2 regions of the Xenorhabdus budapestensis genome follow, and region 2 is predicted to be linked to the other one. Evidence: predicted binding sites of a transcription regulator. Region 2 holds the regulator's gene; the other holds the start of a gene.
What was found. The regulator PhoB, encoded in region 2, activates phosphate uptake and scavenging genes when phosphate is short. The targets are predictions, from matches to a motif close to CTGTCATAAAACTGNCNNAT.
Positions count from the first base shown of each region.

Region 1: the regulator PhoB is predicted to act here: its motif matches at 4,020-4,039, upstream of pstS (phosphate ABC transporter substrate-binding protein PstS).

Region 1 is NZ_CP072455.1:198,252-206,880, forward strand. Features, by position in the region: gene HGO23_RS00785 (Tex family protein) at 1-623, opposite strand, end outside; gene greB (transcription elongation factor GreB) at 1,023-1,508, shown strand; gene ompR (osmolarity response regulator transcription factor OmpR) at 1,680-2,408, shown strand; gene HGO23_RS00800 (ATP-binding protein) at 2,471-3,577, shown strand; partial or broken gene HGO23_RS00805 (IS1 family transposase) at 3,639-3,854, shown strand; gene pstS (phosphate ABC transporter substrate-binding protein PstS) at 4,169-5,212, shown strand; gene pstC (phosphate ABC transporter permease PstC) at 5,335-6,285, shown strand; gene pstA (phosphate ABC transporter permease PstA) at 6,287-7,147, shown strand; gene pstB (phosphate ABC transporter ATP-binding protein PstB) at 7,183-7,959, shown strand; gene phoU (phosphate signaling complex protein PhoU) at 7,987-8,629, shown strand, end outside.
Region 2 is NZ_CP072455.1:853,223-861,851, reverse strand. Features, by position in the region: gene brnQ (branched-chain amino acid transport system II carrier protein) at 1-246, opposite strand, end outside; gene phoR (phosphate regulon sensor histidine kinase PhoR) at 727-2,148, opposite strand; gene phoB (phosphate regulon transcriptional regulator PhoB) at 2,298-2,987, opposite strand; gene sbcD (exonuclease subunit SbcD) at 3,290-4,561, shown strand; gene HGO23_RS03725 (AAA family ATPase) at 4,590-8,315, shown strand; gene HGO23_RS03720 (autotransporter domain-containing protein) at 8,423-8,629, opposite strand, start outside.

The DNA of each region.
Region 1 (8,629 bases), 650 kb from region 2:
AAGTAATCGCTGAATTTGGCACCTTCTTCCTCTTTACCTTCAACAACTTTCGCAACCAGATGTGCATTTTTCCACAAGTATTCACGTATTTTCACCAACAAAGAGGCATCTTCAGAAAAACGTTCCATCAGGATATAGCGGGCACCATCCAATGCGGCTTTGGTATCTGCAACGCCTTTGTCTGCGTTAACATAAGCAGTTGCAGCCGATTCCGGTTCTTGCTGTGAGTCTTGCCATAGCAGATCTGCCAATGGTTCTAGCCCTGCCTCAATGGCAATCTGCCCACGGGTACGGCGCTTAGGTTTATAGGGCAGATAGAGGTCTTCCAGTTCGGTTTTGCTCAGAGTGGTATTAATGGCTTCAGCCAGTTCATCCGTTAATTTTCCCTGTTCTTCAATAGATTTCAGGATAGTCTGGCGACGGTTTGACAGTTCGCGTAGATAACCAAGGCGGTTTTCAAGCTGGCGAAGCTGTGTATCATCCAGACCACCAGTGGCCTCTTTACGGTAACGGGCAACAAAGGGAACAGTATTTCCTTCATCAAGTAAGGTAATGGCTGCTAGGACTTGTTGTGGTTGAGCCTGTAGCTCACCAGCAATGATTCGACTTAAAGATTCATTCATGGTCTGTTTTCTTCAACTTTCTCAGCGCCTGTAGATATCAGCAGACAGGGCCAAATTTATCTGATCTACCCTTCATTCAAATTGCTTTTTGCTGGCAGCAACTTGAAATCCATTAAGTATAGATCCTGACAGGGTTCAAACTTGACTCCATTATATACGTATAGAGCGAGATAATTTCCAGTTTATACTCTTCGTCTTTCAAGTTGCCTGTTTTGTTGGTGGTATTTACCCGTTTGGTTGCCTCCGGTTGTTCGGCTGTTACTTGTTGTTGTGATGCAACTCGAAATCTATCAGGTATAGCACAATATTTCTGTCAGGTTGCGACAGAATTCATCGAATATCTGTACGGTTAAGATATAGTACTGCGCCATTAATCATATTTTCTCAAGTGGGATTTTCATGGGCAAAAGTAACTACATTACCCGAGAAGGCTGGCAGGCGCTTGATCAGGAACTGAAGTATCTCTGGAAAATTGAGCGCCCAAAAGTCACTCAAGCTGTGTCTGATGCAGCCGCGTTGGGGGATCGTTCAGAAAATGCAGAATATATTTATGGTAAAAAAAGGTTAAGGGAAATTGACCGTCGTGTGCGTTTTTTATCCAAAAGATTGGATGTTCTGCAAATTGTGGATGCTGATCCGCGGCAGGAAGGAAAAGTTTTTTTTGGAGCCTGGGTTAAAGTCGAAAACGAAAACGCCGAAGAATATATTTTTCGCTTAGTGGGGCCGGATGAATTTGACCCTGCCAAAAAATGGATTTCAATTGATTCACCTGTGGCAAGGGCGCTGCTTGGTAAGCAGATCGATGATGAAATTACCGTCATGACACCTAATGGTAAGGCGGTTTACTGGATATTGGAAATTAGTTACCAGCCATTGGAAGCATAAAAATTAGGTGTAAGTGGAAACAAGAAAACAAGGATGAGAAACAGAAACATAAGCAATTATTGCCAATATTATAAATATTCCTAGAATACATGACCTTAGTGTCTTTTAGAGCATGGGTTTTCTGTGAGAATAATGGATATTGCGAGCATGGAACATCTTGGGAGCTGAAAAATGCAAGAGAGTTATAAAATCCTTGTTGTTGATGATGATATGCGTTTGCGCGTATTGCTTGAGCGCTATTTATCGGAGCAGGGTTTTCAAGTTCGTTGTGTTGCAAATGCAGAGCAGATGGATCGCTTGTTGACCAGAGAATCTATTCAATTGATTGTACTGGATTTAATGTTGCCGGGCGAAGATGGATTATCTATTTGTCGAAGATTGAGAAGTCAGCATAACCCGATCCCCATCATTATGATCTCCGCGAAAGGGGAAGAAGTTGACCGGATTGTTGGCCTGGAAATCGGTGCAGATGATTACCTTGCAAAGCCTTTTAACCCGCGAGAACTATTGGCACGTATCCGTGCTGTCCTGCGCCGTCACTCTAATGAATTATCTGGCGCTTCGACACCGGATAACGCGATAGTGACCTTTGGTAAGTTTAAGCTGGATCTTGGGACTCGTGAAATGTTTCATAAAGATGAGCAGTTGTCCCTGACCAGTGGTGAATTCTCTGTATTGAAAGCATTGGTATCTCATCCCCGCGAACCTTTATCACGGGATAAGCTGATGAGTCTGGCACGAGGCAGAGAGTATGGTGCTATGGAGCGTTCCATTGATGTGCAGGTTTCCCGTTTACGTCGTTTGATTGAAGAAGATCCCACCCATCCCCGTTATATCCAGACTGTTTGGGGACTGGGATATGTTTTTGTTCCTGATGGTAGTAAAGGCGTAAGTTGTTGAGTATAAAACAATAAGTAGAAAGACATATATAAATTGTAGTAAAGCATAATTGGAAGTAAAGCATGAAAAAACTCAGGCTCCTACTGCATGGTGTATTCCCCCGTGTCGTGTATTGGATGTTGGCAATGCTGTTGGGTAGCCTGATGGTCAGTTATCTGGCTGCTTATCTACTATTATTAGTACTGGCAAAATTATCAGTATTGGAAAAAATATCATTTATCAGCGTGTTACCGTATGTCTTTATCAGTGTGTTGATGACAGTACTGTCTGTTTCTACGGTATTGGGTTTTTACCTGCGTGCCCAAAAACAGCCTTTAACCGCCATACAGAAAGCAATAATAAAGATGGGAAAAGGGAAAGTCGTTACGGCATTACCTGAATCGGGAGCACCTGCCATACAGTCGGTTATCCGGGCATTTAATCAAATGTCGATGAGGATTAAATCGTTGGAGGATGAGCGTGTCATTTTTATGGCAGGCATAAGCCATGACTTACGTACTCCACTGACTCGTATACGGTTAGCGATCGAATTGATTGGTGGAGAAGATGATTTCCTGTGTGAGTCGATTAATCGTGATATTGAAGAGTGCAACGCAATCATTAATCAATTCATCGATTATCAGCGGTCTGGGCTGGATACCTCAATAGTTCGCTGTGAATTAAACCAACTTATTGAGGACGTGATTGGCGCAGAAAAAGGAGTAATGGCAGAGAAGGCGAGTACAGAAAATAATAGTACCGGAAAAAATATCGAAGATAACCTGTCCGCCGCTCCTGTTTTCATTATGGCTAATCCACTTTCAGTTAAACGTGTTTTGGCGAATATGTTCACCAATGCCCATCGTTATGGCAACGGCTGGATCCGCATCAGTAGTGGAGCCACTGAACAATTTGGCTGGTTTCAAATAGAAGATAATGGGACAGGTATAACACAAGAAGAAGCAGCGACTTTGTTTCAGCCTTTCATGCAGGGAAAACAGAGTTACAGTAATAAACTCCATCATCATAATAGTGGAGTCGGCTTGGGGCTTGCTATTATCCGCCGCATCATCAACCAACATCACGGTTATCTTGACATGGGCAGAAGTGAGAGAGGTGGGTTATCCATTCGCGCCTATATTCCATTGGCGACCAAACCATTAGTTATGGAACCATCAGCCATAGATTAAGTCTGTTCATAATACGTGTAAGATGTTGGCATAGTGAAATAACGGCAACGGATTCTCCCTTGATGACTTGGGAAGTGATGCTCGGGAAATTGAACCAGAAAAACATTTGGTGGGAAAAATTTTTACCCAGCATATAGAGCGACGTAATCTGACTCTACGCATTCATATCAAACGATTAGCAAGAAGAACTATTTGTTATTCACGCTCGATAGAAATTCATGAAAAACTTATTGGTGCCTATATTGAAAAACATCATTATAACGCTTTGGAGTCATGACCTAAATCCGAAGCCAGTTCCCGTCAGCGTTTGAAAACATACGATGCCAATATTTTACACGTATTATGAACAGACCCGTAGATGACAAGTCATGACATTGAATTGATGAAATTCAGGCTATGGGATATGAGTATGAATGAGATAGTAGCGGGAATTTCTGAATGACTGTCATAAAAATGTCATAATTCATACATTTTACTGTCATTAAGTTGACTTATTTTTCCTTCCTGAACCATTTTTTACCTAAAAACTAGACTGTTGACGTTGTTGAAAGTTGTTTTTAATGAATGATGTGTATCTCAGCAGGAGGATGTATGAAATCAATGCGTATCACCGCGGCAGGTATCATGGCAACAGTATTTGCTATGACGTCTTTGTCTTCATTTGCTACAACTACCAGCTTGACGGGAGCTGGTGCGACATTCCCGGCACCGATATATACCAAGTGGGCAGATTCTTATCAAAAAGAGACTGGTAATAAAATCAATTATCAAAGTATTGGTTCTTCTGGTGGTGTAAAACAGATTATTGCCAACACGGTTGATTTTGGTGCATCAGATGCCCCACTTACTGATGACAAACTGGCTTCTGAAGGTTTATTCCAGTTTCCGACCGTGATTGGCGGTATTGTGCTGGCGGTGAACCTTCAGGGTATCAAGTCCGGCCAATTGGTATTAGATGGCAAAACTCTCGGTGACATCTATTTGGGAAACATCAAAAAATGGAATGATCCCGCCATTGCGAAATTGAATCCGAATCTCAAACTACCTGAGCAAAATATTGCAGTGGTTCGCCGTGCGGATGGCTCCGGTACTTCCTTTGTTTTCACCAGCTACCTGTCCAAAGTGAACAGCGACTGGAAAGCAAAAGTCGGGGCAGGTTCTACAGTGAAATGGCCGATCGGGCTGGGTGGTAAAGGCAATGATGGCATTGCGGCGTTCGTCCAGCGTCTGCCAGGCTCCATTGGTTATGTTGAATATGCTTATGCGAAACAGAATAACCTCGCTTATACCAAGTTGGTAGCCGCTGATGGAAAAGTTGTCGCTCCTACAGAAACTAATTTCAGTGCGGCAGCAAAAGGGGCGGACTGGAACAAAAGTTTCGCACAGGATTTAACTAATCAGCCCGGTGAAAATGCGTGGCCGATCACTTCAACGACATTCATCCTAATCCATAAACAGCAGAAAAATGTCACACATGGGGCAGAAGTTCTGAAATTCTTTGACTGGGCTTATGAGAAGGGCGGCGAGCAAGCGAAGGCGCTGGATTATGCTGTGTTGCCAAAAGCCGTCATCGAACAGGTACGTGCAGCCTGGAAGAATGACATCAAAGATAAGCACGGCAATGCCTTGTATTAACAATTCGTTGTATTAGAGATTTGTTGTATTAGTGATGCTATTGAAGGGAAATAACCCAAATGGAAACTGAGCGCATGGCCGAACATAAAACTATACATAGGAAAACTATACATAGAAAAACCATGCATAAGACAGTACAGAAAGCACCAGGTAAGCACGGTGATATTATTTTCAGTACGCTGGTCAGGCTGGCGGCCCTGATGACGTTATTTTTGTTGGGAGGCATTATCATCTCGCTGCTCATTGCTGCCTGGCCGAGTATGCAGACATTTGGTTTTGCTTTTCTATGGAATAAAGATTGGGATGCACCTGCGGGGGTTTTCGGCGCATTAGTACCGATTTATGGCACATTAGTGACCTCATTGATTGCCCTGATTATTGCCGTTCCGGTCAGTTTTGGTATCGCTCTGTTTTTGACAGAACTGGCACCAAATTGGTTGAAACGACCGCTTGGTGTGGCAATTGAGTTATTGGCGGCGATCCCTAGTATCGTTTATGGCATGTGGGGGCTATTTGTCTTTGCCCCGCTTTTTGCTGCTTATTTCCAGCAACCTGTCGGTGATCTGTTGTCGAGTATTCCTGTCGTGGGAGAACTGTTTTCCGGCCCGGCTTTCGGCATTGGTATTCTGGCTGCGGGCATCATTCTTGCCATCATGATTATTCCCTATATCGCTTCTGTGATGCGCGATGTATTTGAACAAACTCCCGTTATGATGAAAGAGTCGGCTTATGGGATTGGCTGTACAACATGGGAAGTGATTTGGCATATCGTTCTGCCTTACACCAAAAATGGGGTAATTGGTGGTGTGATGTTGGGGCTGGGGCGTGCACTGGGAGAAACCATGGCAGTGACTTTTATTATCGGCAATACCTATCAACTGGATAGTTTCTCCCTCTATATGCCCGGAAACAGTATTACTTCGGCATTGGCAAATGAATTTGCCGAAGCAGAATCTGGTTTACATACTTCTGCATTGATGGAACTGGGGCTGATTTTATTTGTTATCACCTTTATTGTTCTTGCGTTATCAAAATTGATGATCATGCGTCTGTCCAGGAATGAGGGGCGTTGAAATGGTAAGAATTGATAAACGTCATAGGTTACAAGCCTGGCGACGTCGGAAAAATCATCTCGCCCTGTTTCTGTCTATGGCAACAATGGCGTTCGGTTTGTTCTGGCTGATTTGGATTTTAATCTCCACAATCACTAAAGGTATTGATGGTCTGTCTCTGGCGTTATTTACCGAAATGACGCCACCGCCCAACTCAGAAGGAGGTGGGCTGGCAAACGCCATTGTCGGTAGTGGACTTTTGATCTTCTGGGCAACAGTATTCGGTACGCCATTGGGAATTATGGCGGGTATTTATCTTGCTGAGTATGGACGTCGTTCTCCGTTGGCTGAGGTGATCCGCTTTATTAATGATATCCTGCTTTCTGCCCCTTCTATTGTTGTAGGGCTGTTTGTTTACACGGTAGTTGTGACGAAAATGCAGCATTTCTCCGGTTGGGCAGGGGTAATCGCGCTGGCTCTGTTACAAATCCCAATTGTTATCCGCACAACGGAAAATATGTTGAAACTGGTGCCGGATAACCTGCGTGAAGCAGCTTATGCACTGGGAACACCGAAATGGAAAATGATCTCCGCCATTACGTTGAAAGCTTCAATATCGGGCATTATTACAGGTGTGTTACTGGCCATCGCCCGTATTGCAGGGGAAACCGCCCCGTTGTTATTCACTTCGCTTTCCAACCAGTTCTGGAGCACTAACCTCAGTCAGCCAATTGCCAATCTGCCTGTCACTATATTCAAATTTGCTATGAGTCCATTCTCAGACTGGCAACAACTGGCATGGGCCGGGGTTTTACTGATTACCTTATGTGTACTGTTGATTAATATTTTGGCGCGGTTGTTATTTGCCAAGAAAAAATTCTGATATTAGAGGTACTGATATTGAAGAGAGAAGCGTTGATGAGTAAAGCCAATGATGTTGCAGGAAGTAAGATTCAGGTACGTAATCTGAATTTCTATTACGGCAAATTCCATGCACTGAAAAATATCACGTTGGATATTGCACAGAATAAAGTCACTGCTTTCATTGGCCCGTCGGGATGTGGCAAATCAACATTACTGCGTACTTTTAACAAAATGTATGAACTGTATGGAGAACAGAAGGCAGAAGGCGAGATCTTGCTGGATGAAACGAATATTCTGACCGATAAACAGGATATTGCTTTGTTACGAGCCAAAGTAGGCATGGTTTTTCAGAAGCCGACGCCATTTCCGATGTCGATTTACGACAATATCGCTTTTGGCGTGCGTTTGTTTGAAAAACTCTCAAGGGCTGAGATGGATGAGCGAGTCCGGTGGGCGCTGACAAAAGCTGCATTGTGGAACGAAACTAAAGACAAGTTGCACCAGAGTGGTTACAGCTTGTCTGGAGGCCAGCAGCAGCGTTTGTGTATTGCCCGTGCTATCGCTATCCGCCCGGAAGTTTTGTTGTTGGATGAGCCTTGTTCTGCTCTCGATCCGATTTCTACAGGACGTATTGAGGAGCTGATTAGTGAATTGAAATCGGAATATACCGTAGTGATCGTCACACACAATATGCAGCAGGCGGCACGTTGTTCTGATTATACGGCTTTTATGTACCTCGGTGAGTTGATTGAGTTCAGTGACACTGACATCTTGTTCACCACACCGAAAATGAAGCAGACCGAAGATTATATTACTGGTCGTTATGGTTGATATGGGCAGATACGAGGTAGCGTAAAGATGGACAATCTGAATTTCGGCAAGCACATTTCTGGTCAGTTCAATGCTGAACTGGAACATATCCGTACTGAATTAATGGCAATGGGTGGATTGGTAGAAGAGCAGCTCAGTAAGGCGATTCTGGCAATGCACAATCAGGATAAACAGTTAGCTCAACAAGTCATTGAAGACGACCAGAAGGTCAACATGATGGAAGTGGCGATAGATGAAGCCTGTGTTCGTATCATTGCCAAACGCCAGCCTGCGGCAAGTGATCTGCGCCTGATAATGGTTATCTCAAAGACTATTGCTGAGTTGGAACGTATTGGTGATGTTGCGAATAAAATTTGTCAGACGGCGCTGGAGAAATTTTCTCATCAACAGCAGCCGTTGCTAGTCAGTCTGGAATCTTTGGGCTGGCATACCATTCGGATGTTGCATGATGTATTGGATGCTTTTGCCCGTATGGATTTGCAAGAAGCCATTCGTATCTATCGTGAAGATAAAAAAGTAGATCAGGAATATGAAGGTATTGTGCGCCAGTTAATGACTTATATGATGGAAGATCCACGTACTATTCCAAGCATCATGACCGCACTTTTATGTGCCCGTTCTATTGAGCGTATCGGCGATCGTTGTCAGAACATTTGTGAATTTATCTTCT
Region 2 (8,629 bases):
ACCCGCTGTTTTACCGATAGGGGAACTCAGAGCTTCAATTCCACCCCCTACTTTCGCCAAAGCAATAACGGTAATGACAGGTAAACCTACAGCAGTAAGCAAAAAGCCAGCGGCAGCGACCCAAACATGCTCACCCGCCTGCAAGCCAACCATAGGTGGAAAAATGATATTTCCCGCACCAACGAACAGAGCAAAAGTCATAAAGCCTAATGCCCAAATATCCTTAGATGATAAACGGTATGTCATAATGATTGTTAACTTATTGTTACTGAAAGAATTGCACATGCAATAGTAACTATTGCAAATACTTGAATTTTCACTGGCGAAACAGGATCCTGATTTAACAGTCAGTGATAAGTATCTGTTCCCTGATACTCGCAAGACACAGAATGGTAGTGGAAAGAACAGCTAGAATCGCCAACAACTACCCCCAAGTAAAACTTTTATAACGCCAAAAGGCAAGCAACAAACCAAAAAGCAGAGTAATATCTTAAACTAATTTTTAAAACTAGTGATTATTATCATCTATCATTGAATACACACTATATGATTTGCACTTTTTTATTCACATTGATTAATAAATCATTTTTTTGCCCGTATTATTACCATTAAATTACATTAACCTTATGATTTTTTTAATCAGTTTACCTATATCCTTCGCCTTTCAAGTTGCCTCTTTGTTAGCTGCACTCATCCACCCCGGTCACCGTTTTTATAAACATACGGTTATCTATGCTCCCGGGGATTAATGAGAGGCTCCTGCCTCTCACCGGAGGCCAGCCTTTGGCTGGACAAATTCGTTCCCGACGAATTTGTCGCTCCCTTGCCGCCGCGATGCAACTTGAAATCCATTGGGTATATATCGGAGACAACAAGCGGCTGAGGCAACAAAAAACTAAATGTAGAACCTTTCCCTACAGTGCTTGAAATATCGAGATGTGTATTGTAATGATGCAAAGCATGTTTCACGATCGCCAACCCCAACCCGCTTCCACCTGTTTGTCGTGAACGAGCACGATTAACCCGATAAAAACGCTCAGTCAGGCGCGGTAAATGCTCTTGGCTGATCCCTTGACCATTATCTTCGACTTTGAACAATGCTCCCTGAGAGGATCTAGACCAACTAACTACAATACGAGTACCTTCCACTGTGTGGTTAATAGCATTGTAAACGAGGTTCGACATTGCACTTCTCAGTTGTTCTTCATTCCCGAAAACCCGTAGTTTTTCATCGACATCAAACGCAATATCATACCGTTTATCTGCCAGTGTCAGCACTTCCTGCTGCAATAAAACCAACATAGCAGGCACATCAACAACATCATGCATATCCACCTGCGATCCGATTTCAATTCTGGAGAGATGCAATAGTTGTGTAACCAGACCATCCATTCTTCGGATCTGTTCCTGCATTGTCCTGATCGCTTTCTGGTTTGCTTCTCTACCCAATTCCTGATCCTGCATCATTTCCAGATAGCCTTGCAGTACTGTTAATGGTGTTCTCAACTCATGACTGGCATTGGCAAAAAAATCGCGGCGGAAATTTTCCAATCGCCGCTTTTGTGTAATATCACGGGCGATCATCAATAGTAGCCCTTCTGCATATGGCATTAACTGAAATTCCATCAGATGACTATTATTTAATTCAATGGAAAGAGGGTAAGTAAAATCGCCCGCAACCATATAGCGACTAAAATCAGGATAGCGAAGCAAATTAAAAATAGACTGCCCATTATCCTCAGGCCAGCGGAATCCTAATAAATGTTGAGCTAAGCGATTACACCAGAAAATATTACCTTCCACTGTCATCATCACCAGAGCATCCGGTAATGATTCCGCCCCGCTACGGAACCGTTTTATCAGTAATGCCAACTCCCGACGACGCTTACGGTTACGTTGCTGCAACTGATAAATGCCGTAAAATATGGGTTCCCACCCTCCACGACCTGAAGGAGGTAACATACTGCGATCCAACCAGAGCCAGTCAGATAATTTCAGTAAATTGTAACCATGCCATACCAGTGCCAGCAATAATGCCACCACCAGCAACCACGCCAGATGGCCAATAAAGAAAGACAAAATAATTGCAGGCAGACAAAAAATAAACAGACCCAGTACTAACTGCTTCCAGGATAACCGCTCCAGCACGTGATTCTCTCCGGCATGAAATTAAATGTTCATCATAATTATTTGGTTTACTTAGCTTTGTTTAGCTGATTTTGTTCATCTGGTTTTATTCACTAAGTAGTGTTCAACAAACCTGTCCACATAAAACCTATCGATAAAAACCAGACAGATTAATAACGGGTGGAGAAACGATAACCTGTACCACGCACAGTCTGTACCATTTTATCGTGTCCACCGATTTCAAGCACCTTACGTAATCGACGGATATGCACATCAACAGTACGATCTTCCACGTAAACATTAGCTCCCCATACATAGTTGAGTAACTGTTCACGGCTATAGACACGTTCAGGATGTGTCATGAAAAAGTGAAGAAGTTTGAATTCCGTTGGCCCCATATCCATATCCTGCCCCTGACTGGAAACTCGGTGGGATACGGAATCCAGCATTAACCCATCCATATTGATAATATCTTCCGCTGTCATGGGAGACATACGACGCAACACAGCTTTAATACGAGCAATCAATTCTTTCGGAGAAAATGGCTTAGTGATGTAATCGTCAGCACCAACATCAAGCCCACGAACCCGATCTTCTTCTTCTCCCCGCGCAGTCACCATTACGACAGGAATATCTTTGGTATTACTGCTGCGCTTCATCTGTTTAATAACTTGTATTCCTGAGCCACCAGGCAGCATCCAGTCTAATAATACTAAATCAGGGTAAGGCTCTGACAGACACCCGATAGCTGTATCATAATCTTCTGCTTCAACAGGTTCATACCCGTTTTGCTCCAGCACAAAGCACACCATTTCACGAATTGGGGCTTCATCTTCAACAACCAAAATACGTCTAACCATGGTTAATCCTGCCAATATTATTGAAGTCAGCAAAACTCACAATAATTCATTGTGAGTCAATTTTATTACAGTTTTATGAAACACCTTCTGTCTTCATCATAAAACTGTAATCAACATTGCAGGGAATTTATTACATAGCTGTCATATTTCATTGTTGTTGCGAAGCTGCTCGAAAACCTGCGAATGAAATCGTAATTACACACGACATCCCTTGAGCACTCATTATAATTAATAAGCGGAAAGCTGAAACAACACATAAATCAGAGCAAAAAAGCAAGATAAGAAAAACAGAGTAAAAAAACATGCGAATCATTCATACGTCAGACTGGCATCTTGGGCAATATTTCTTTACCAAAAATCGTGCCGCAGAGCATCAACACTTCTTACAGTGGCTTATTGGGCAAATAAATGAATATCAGGTTGATGCCCTGATTATTGCCGGAGATGTTTTTGATACGGGCTCTCCACCCAGCTACGCCCGTGAGTTATACAATAGGTTTGTCGTGGACTTACAACCCACTGGCTGTCAGCTCGTTATTCTTGGCGGAAATCATGATTCTGTCGCCACACTCAATGAATCAAAGACCCTATTTTCTTACCTGAACACCACCGTCATTGCTTGTGCAGAAACGGATATCCAGCAACAAATTAAGTTACTGAATAACAAAAATGGTCAACCCGGTGCCATTCTCTGCGCCATTCCTTACCTGCGCCCACGGGATATCATGATAAGTCAAGCAGGGCAATCAGCCATGCAAAAACAGCAGGCACTACAAGATGCTATTACGGAACACTACCACCAGCTCTATCAACAGGCTTGTCTATTACGGGAACAGCTCGGTCACCCTCTGCCGATTATCGCAACCGGGCATCTGACCACTGTCGGGGCTTCTACGACAGATTCTGTCCGGGATATTTATATTGGCACACTGGATGCCTTCCCTGCTCAGGCCTTTCCTCCTGCTGACTATATTGCTCTGGGGCATATTCATCGTCCACAACTGATCAATCAAGCTGAGCATATCCGTTACAGCGGCTCACCAATCCCCTTAAGTTTCGATGAAGTCGGGCAAGAGAAAAGTGTTTGTTTGGTTGAATTTAAGGAGGATAAGTTCAATAGTGTCACCCTGTTGCCCATTCCTGCTTATCAACCAATGCAATTAATTCGGGGGAATTTGCAACAAATCGAGGAACAATTACAAACTTTCAGTGACTATCAGGGAGAACGTCCTGTTTGGCTGGATATTGAAGTTGCAACTCAAGATTACCTGCATGACATCCAGAAACGCATTCAGTCTATGGCTGTCGATCTGCCTGTCGAAATCATCCTGCTACGGCGTAGTAAAACTACACGACAAATATCATTATCGGAAAAAAACAAAGAGATACTTACCGAATTGAGTGTATACGAAGTTTTCGAAAGACGACTGGCATTGGCTGAAATTGACGATCAACTGCAGAAACAACGCCTGACTACCCTGTTCAGGCAAACACTGGACGATATTGCTCAGCAACATACCCAAGAACAGCCGCTCAAAAACAATAGCTCAGAAACAGCAGCTCAAAAACAATAGTTCAGAGAAAATAGTAGGATGCAATAGCATGAAAATTCTTAGCTTACGGCTAAAAAATATTAATTCCTTACAGGGTGAATGGAAAATTGATTTCACAGCAGAGCCTTTTGCCAGCAACGGATTATTTGCTATTACCGGCCCGACAGGTGCAGGAAAAACTAGCCTGTTGGATGCTATCTGCCTCGCCTTATATCACGAAACCCCACGGCTCAACACCATTTCAGCCAATCAGAATGAATTAATGACCCGCCATACAGCCGAATGTCTGTCAGAAGTTGAGTTCGAAGTTAAAGGGGTTGCTTATCGTGCCTTCTGGAGCCAGCGTCGTGCCCGCAATCAAGCTGAAGGCAAACTCCAGCCCCCGAAAGGAGAATTAGCAGACAAAAAAACAGGCAAGATTTTGGCTGACAAAATACCGGATAAAAAAGAGAAAATTGCTGAAATAACTGGTCTTGATTTCAAACGCTTTACTAAATCTATCCTCCTGTCACAAGGTGATTTTGCTGCATTCTTAAATGCAGATGATAAAGACCGTGCCGATTTACTGGAAGAACTGACCGGTACAGAAATTTACGGTATCTTGTCGCAGGAAATTTACCAACGCCATAAAGAAGCCCAATCTGAATTAAATATTCAACAAGCTAGAGCTTCTTCAATCGAATTATTAACTCCGGCACAGATAGAAGAATACCAAAATCAGCAACAACAGCTTATCGCAGCAGAAACTCAGCTCAACCAGCAGCTTAAAGACTTACAGGCAACCGAACATTGGCTCGTACAACAAAATGAATTAGAACAAGCATTAACTAACAACAAATTGCTTTTTCAGCAGGCTGAGCAAGCTATTCAAGATGCCCACCCCCAATTACAACAACTGGCTGCCAGTGAACCTGCCGAAAAACTTCGTCCATTGTGGGATACACAAAATCGAGCATTTAATGAAAAGCAACGGCTTGATGAACAACACAGAAAAATAACATATGAGATTGAACAACAATGTTCTTTATTACAACCAGCCCAACAAAAGCAGATTGAGCTGGAAAATACCCAAAAAGAGCATATACAGCATCATATGCGGCAGGAAAAACTGATTTCTGAGCACATTATGCCACTTGATCATAAGATCGAAATTCAATCGAAAGACTTGCTCACTCAGGAGAAAGAAGTTACTGCATATAATCGTGAACTGACAGAAATATTGTCTCAATATCAAGTGACGAAAACTCAGTACATCACACTGAATAAAGAACAAAAAACGCTGGAAACATACTACGAAGAACACCCTTATTTCCGTAAGCTGGAGAGTAAACTGCCTGAATGGAAACAACTCTTTTCTCGCCAGAAAGAAAAACAGATCCAGATAACCAGGCTCAGACAAAAAAACCAGCAAATTACCACTGAACTAACCTGTACAAATGAGCACCTGAGTGTCTTAAATACGACGCTGGTACAACAATCTACACAAAACCAGCCATTACAGAATGAACTTATCCTTGCCGAAAAAGAACTGAGTAGCTTGCAGGCAATTCATCCATTGGAACAGTTACAAAAACAGTTATCAGATTACCAATCACAACTCAGTTCACAAAATCAACTGGAGATTTTGCAGCCCCAGATCCAACAATTACAGGCAACGATTTCAGATAATCAGGCACAACTCACACAAACTCAGGCATTACTGGAACCTTTACCAACTCAGATAACCGCTCTCGAACTGCAATTAACAGAAACGCAGCAACACCATCAGGATTTAGCTGAACGTATTCGTCTGGAACAGCGGATCATCAGCCTGGAACAAGAACGCAACCAATTGAAGGAAGGAGAAGCCTGCCCGCTTTGTGGGGCAACGCATCACCCTTTGATCACCGAATACCAAAATATCGCCCTGCCAAAATCAGAAGAGCGCTTGAAAGTTCTGAGCCAGAAAATAGAACAGCTACAAGGAGAACGCTCCGCTTTACAGCAAAAACAGCAGTTTCAGCAAGAACGCAGTGAGCAATTACAGCAATCCATTACACACCTCATATCTCAACTAGCAGAGATGAATAAACAATGGCTGCACCATTGCCAACAGCTACAATCCTCTGAATTTACAGTAGATGAATTATCAGCAGAGACAGAGTCTGTAGGTCACTTTATTAGTCAACGGAAAGCGGCTTACCGACAACACCAAAAACAGTACGAAGCACTATTACAAGCTGAAAAACAGTATCAGGCTGCGGAAAAATCACTATCGAATCATCGTGAACAGTACAAATCTTACGAGCAAGAGATCGCCCTGGAAAAGGTCAAGCAAGAGACTTATCAGAGACAATTAACTGAAAATACAGAAGAGTTGCGCCAGATAGAAGCGGAATACACAGCCACAACAGAGCAGCTAACCTTCGAATTATATGATACGCCATTTGTACTACCGGAACCGCAGGAGGTTGAGAACTGGCTACAGTTACGTGATAACGAATTAAAAAACTATCATGCTTCGCGAGAAAGATGGCAACAATTACAACAGGAGCAGGCAGCTCTGCAAAGTAAACTCAATGAACTGGAAAAGCAAAAAGATAAGCTGACCAATAAACTGCAAGCACTGAGTGAACAGCAACAACAACAAAAACTGCTATTGCAACAAACACAACAAGAGCGTTATCAATTTTTTGGTGAGCAATCCATCAGTACCGTCCGTCAGGAATTACAGCAAAAGACGAATGAATTGGATACCGCCTATAAACAAGCGACGACAGCTTTGCAGCAGTTACAGAATAAAATGAATCAATTAACGGGTGCAGCCAGTCAAATTGAACGAAGCTGTCACACTGCCGAAACCGAGTGTACATTAGCATCCAACGCTTTCCGGCAAGGGTTGCAACAACAAGGTTTTTCTCATCAAACTACTTTTGAGCAAGCTTTGCTGGTGCCTGAACAGCGAGAAGCTCTGCAACAATTACAAGAACAACTTACCAAACAGAGCCTGCAAGCTAAAACACGATATCATGAATCAGAAGTTATATTACAACGGCATAGAGAAAAATCGCCGTTACTGCTGGAACAACACGAACCGCCACAAGTAACCGAACTCTTGGCTAATATTGCCGATGAACTGAAACAAAATAATCAGCTCCAAGGCGCAGTAAAAAACCGGCTCAACAGCGATGCCAGTCGTCGGCATCAGCAGCAAGAACTACTGGCACAAATTGCCCTTTCACAACAAAACTACGATGACTGGAGTTATCTCAATAACTTACTCGGCTCCGCTGATGGTGCCAAGTTCCGGCGTTTTGCTCAAGGACTAACATTGGATCATTTAGTCTATCTGGCAAATATTCGGTTAGAAAAATTACACGGCCGCTACTATCTACAGCGCAAACGACAAAGCAAAGATGATGGTGGATTAGAGTTACAGATCATCGATACCTGGCAAGCCGATGCAATTCGAGATACCAAAACCCTCTCAGGTGGTGAAAGTTTCCTCGTTAGTCTGGCGCTGGCATTAGCTCTGTCTGATCTGGTCAGCAACAAAACTCAGATAGAATCCCTGTTCCTTGATGAAGGCTTTGGTACTCTGGATTCAGAAACCCTTGATATCGCTCTGGATGCACTTGATCACCTGAATGCGACAGGAAAAACCATCGGTGTTATCAGCCATGTTGAAGCGATGAAAGAGCGGATACCTGTGCAGATCAAAGTAGAAAAAATGAATGGATTAGGGGTCAGTAAGTTATCGCCGGAATTCAGCATTCATTGCCATAACAGGAGTTGATATAACAAGACTATGAGGAAGTATTTGATTGCCGTAAAACCCGTCCAAAGACGGATTTTACGGCGCAACATTGATAATTTCTCTGGATATTAGTTATACACCCATCGTCAGAAGCGCCAGACAAAACCCGCATTAACACTATTGTCCTGATGAGCAGAAGATAACAATCCACTATAACCAAGCATAAATGACACATTCTTGCCTGCTGTCATTTCAGCATTAGCCTTCAATACAAGTCCATCACGCGAAACCGGAACACTGTGGGTAATGAAAGTTTTGTTACTTCCACGAAACGCTGAACTCACCGCGCGCTC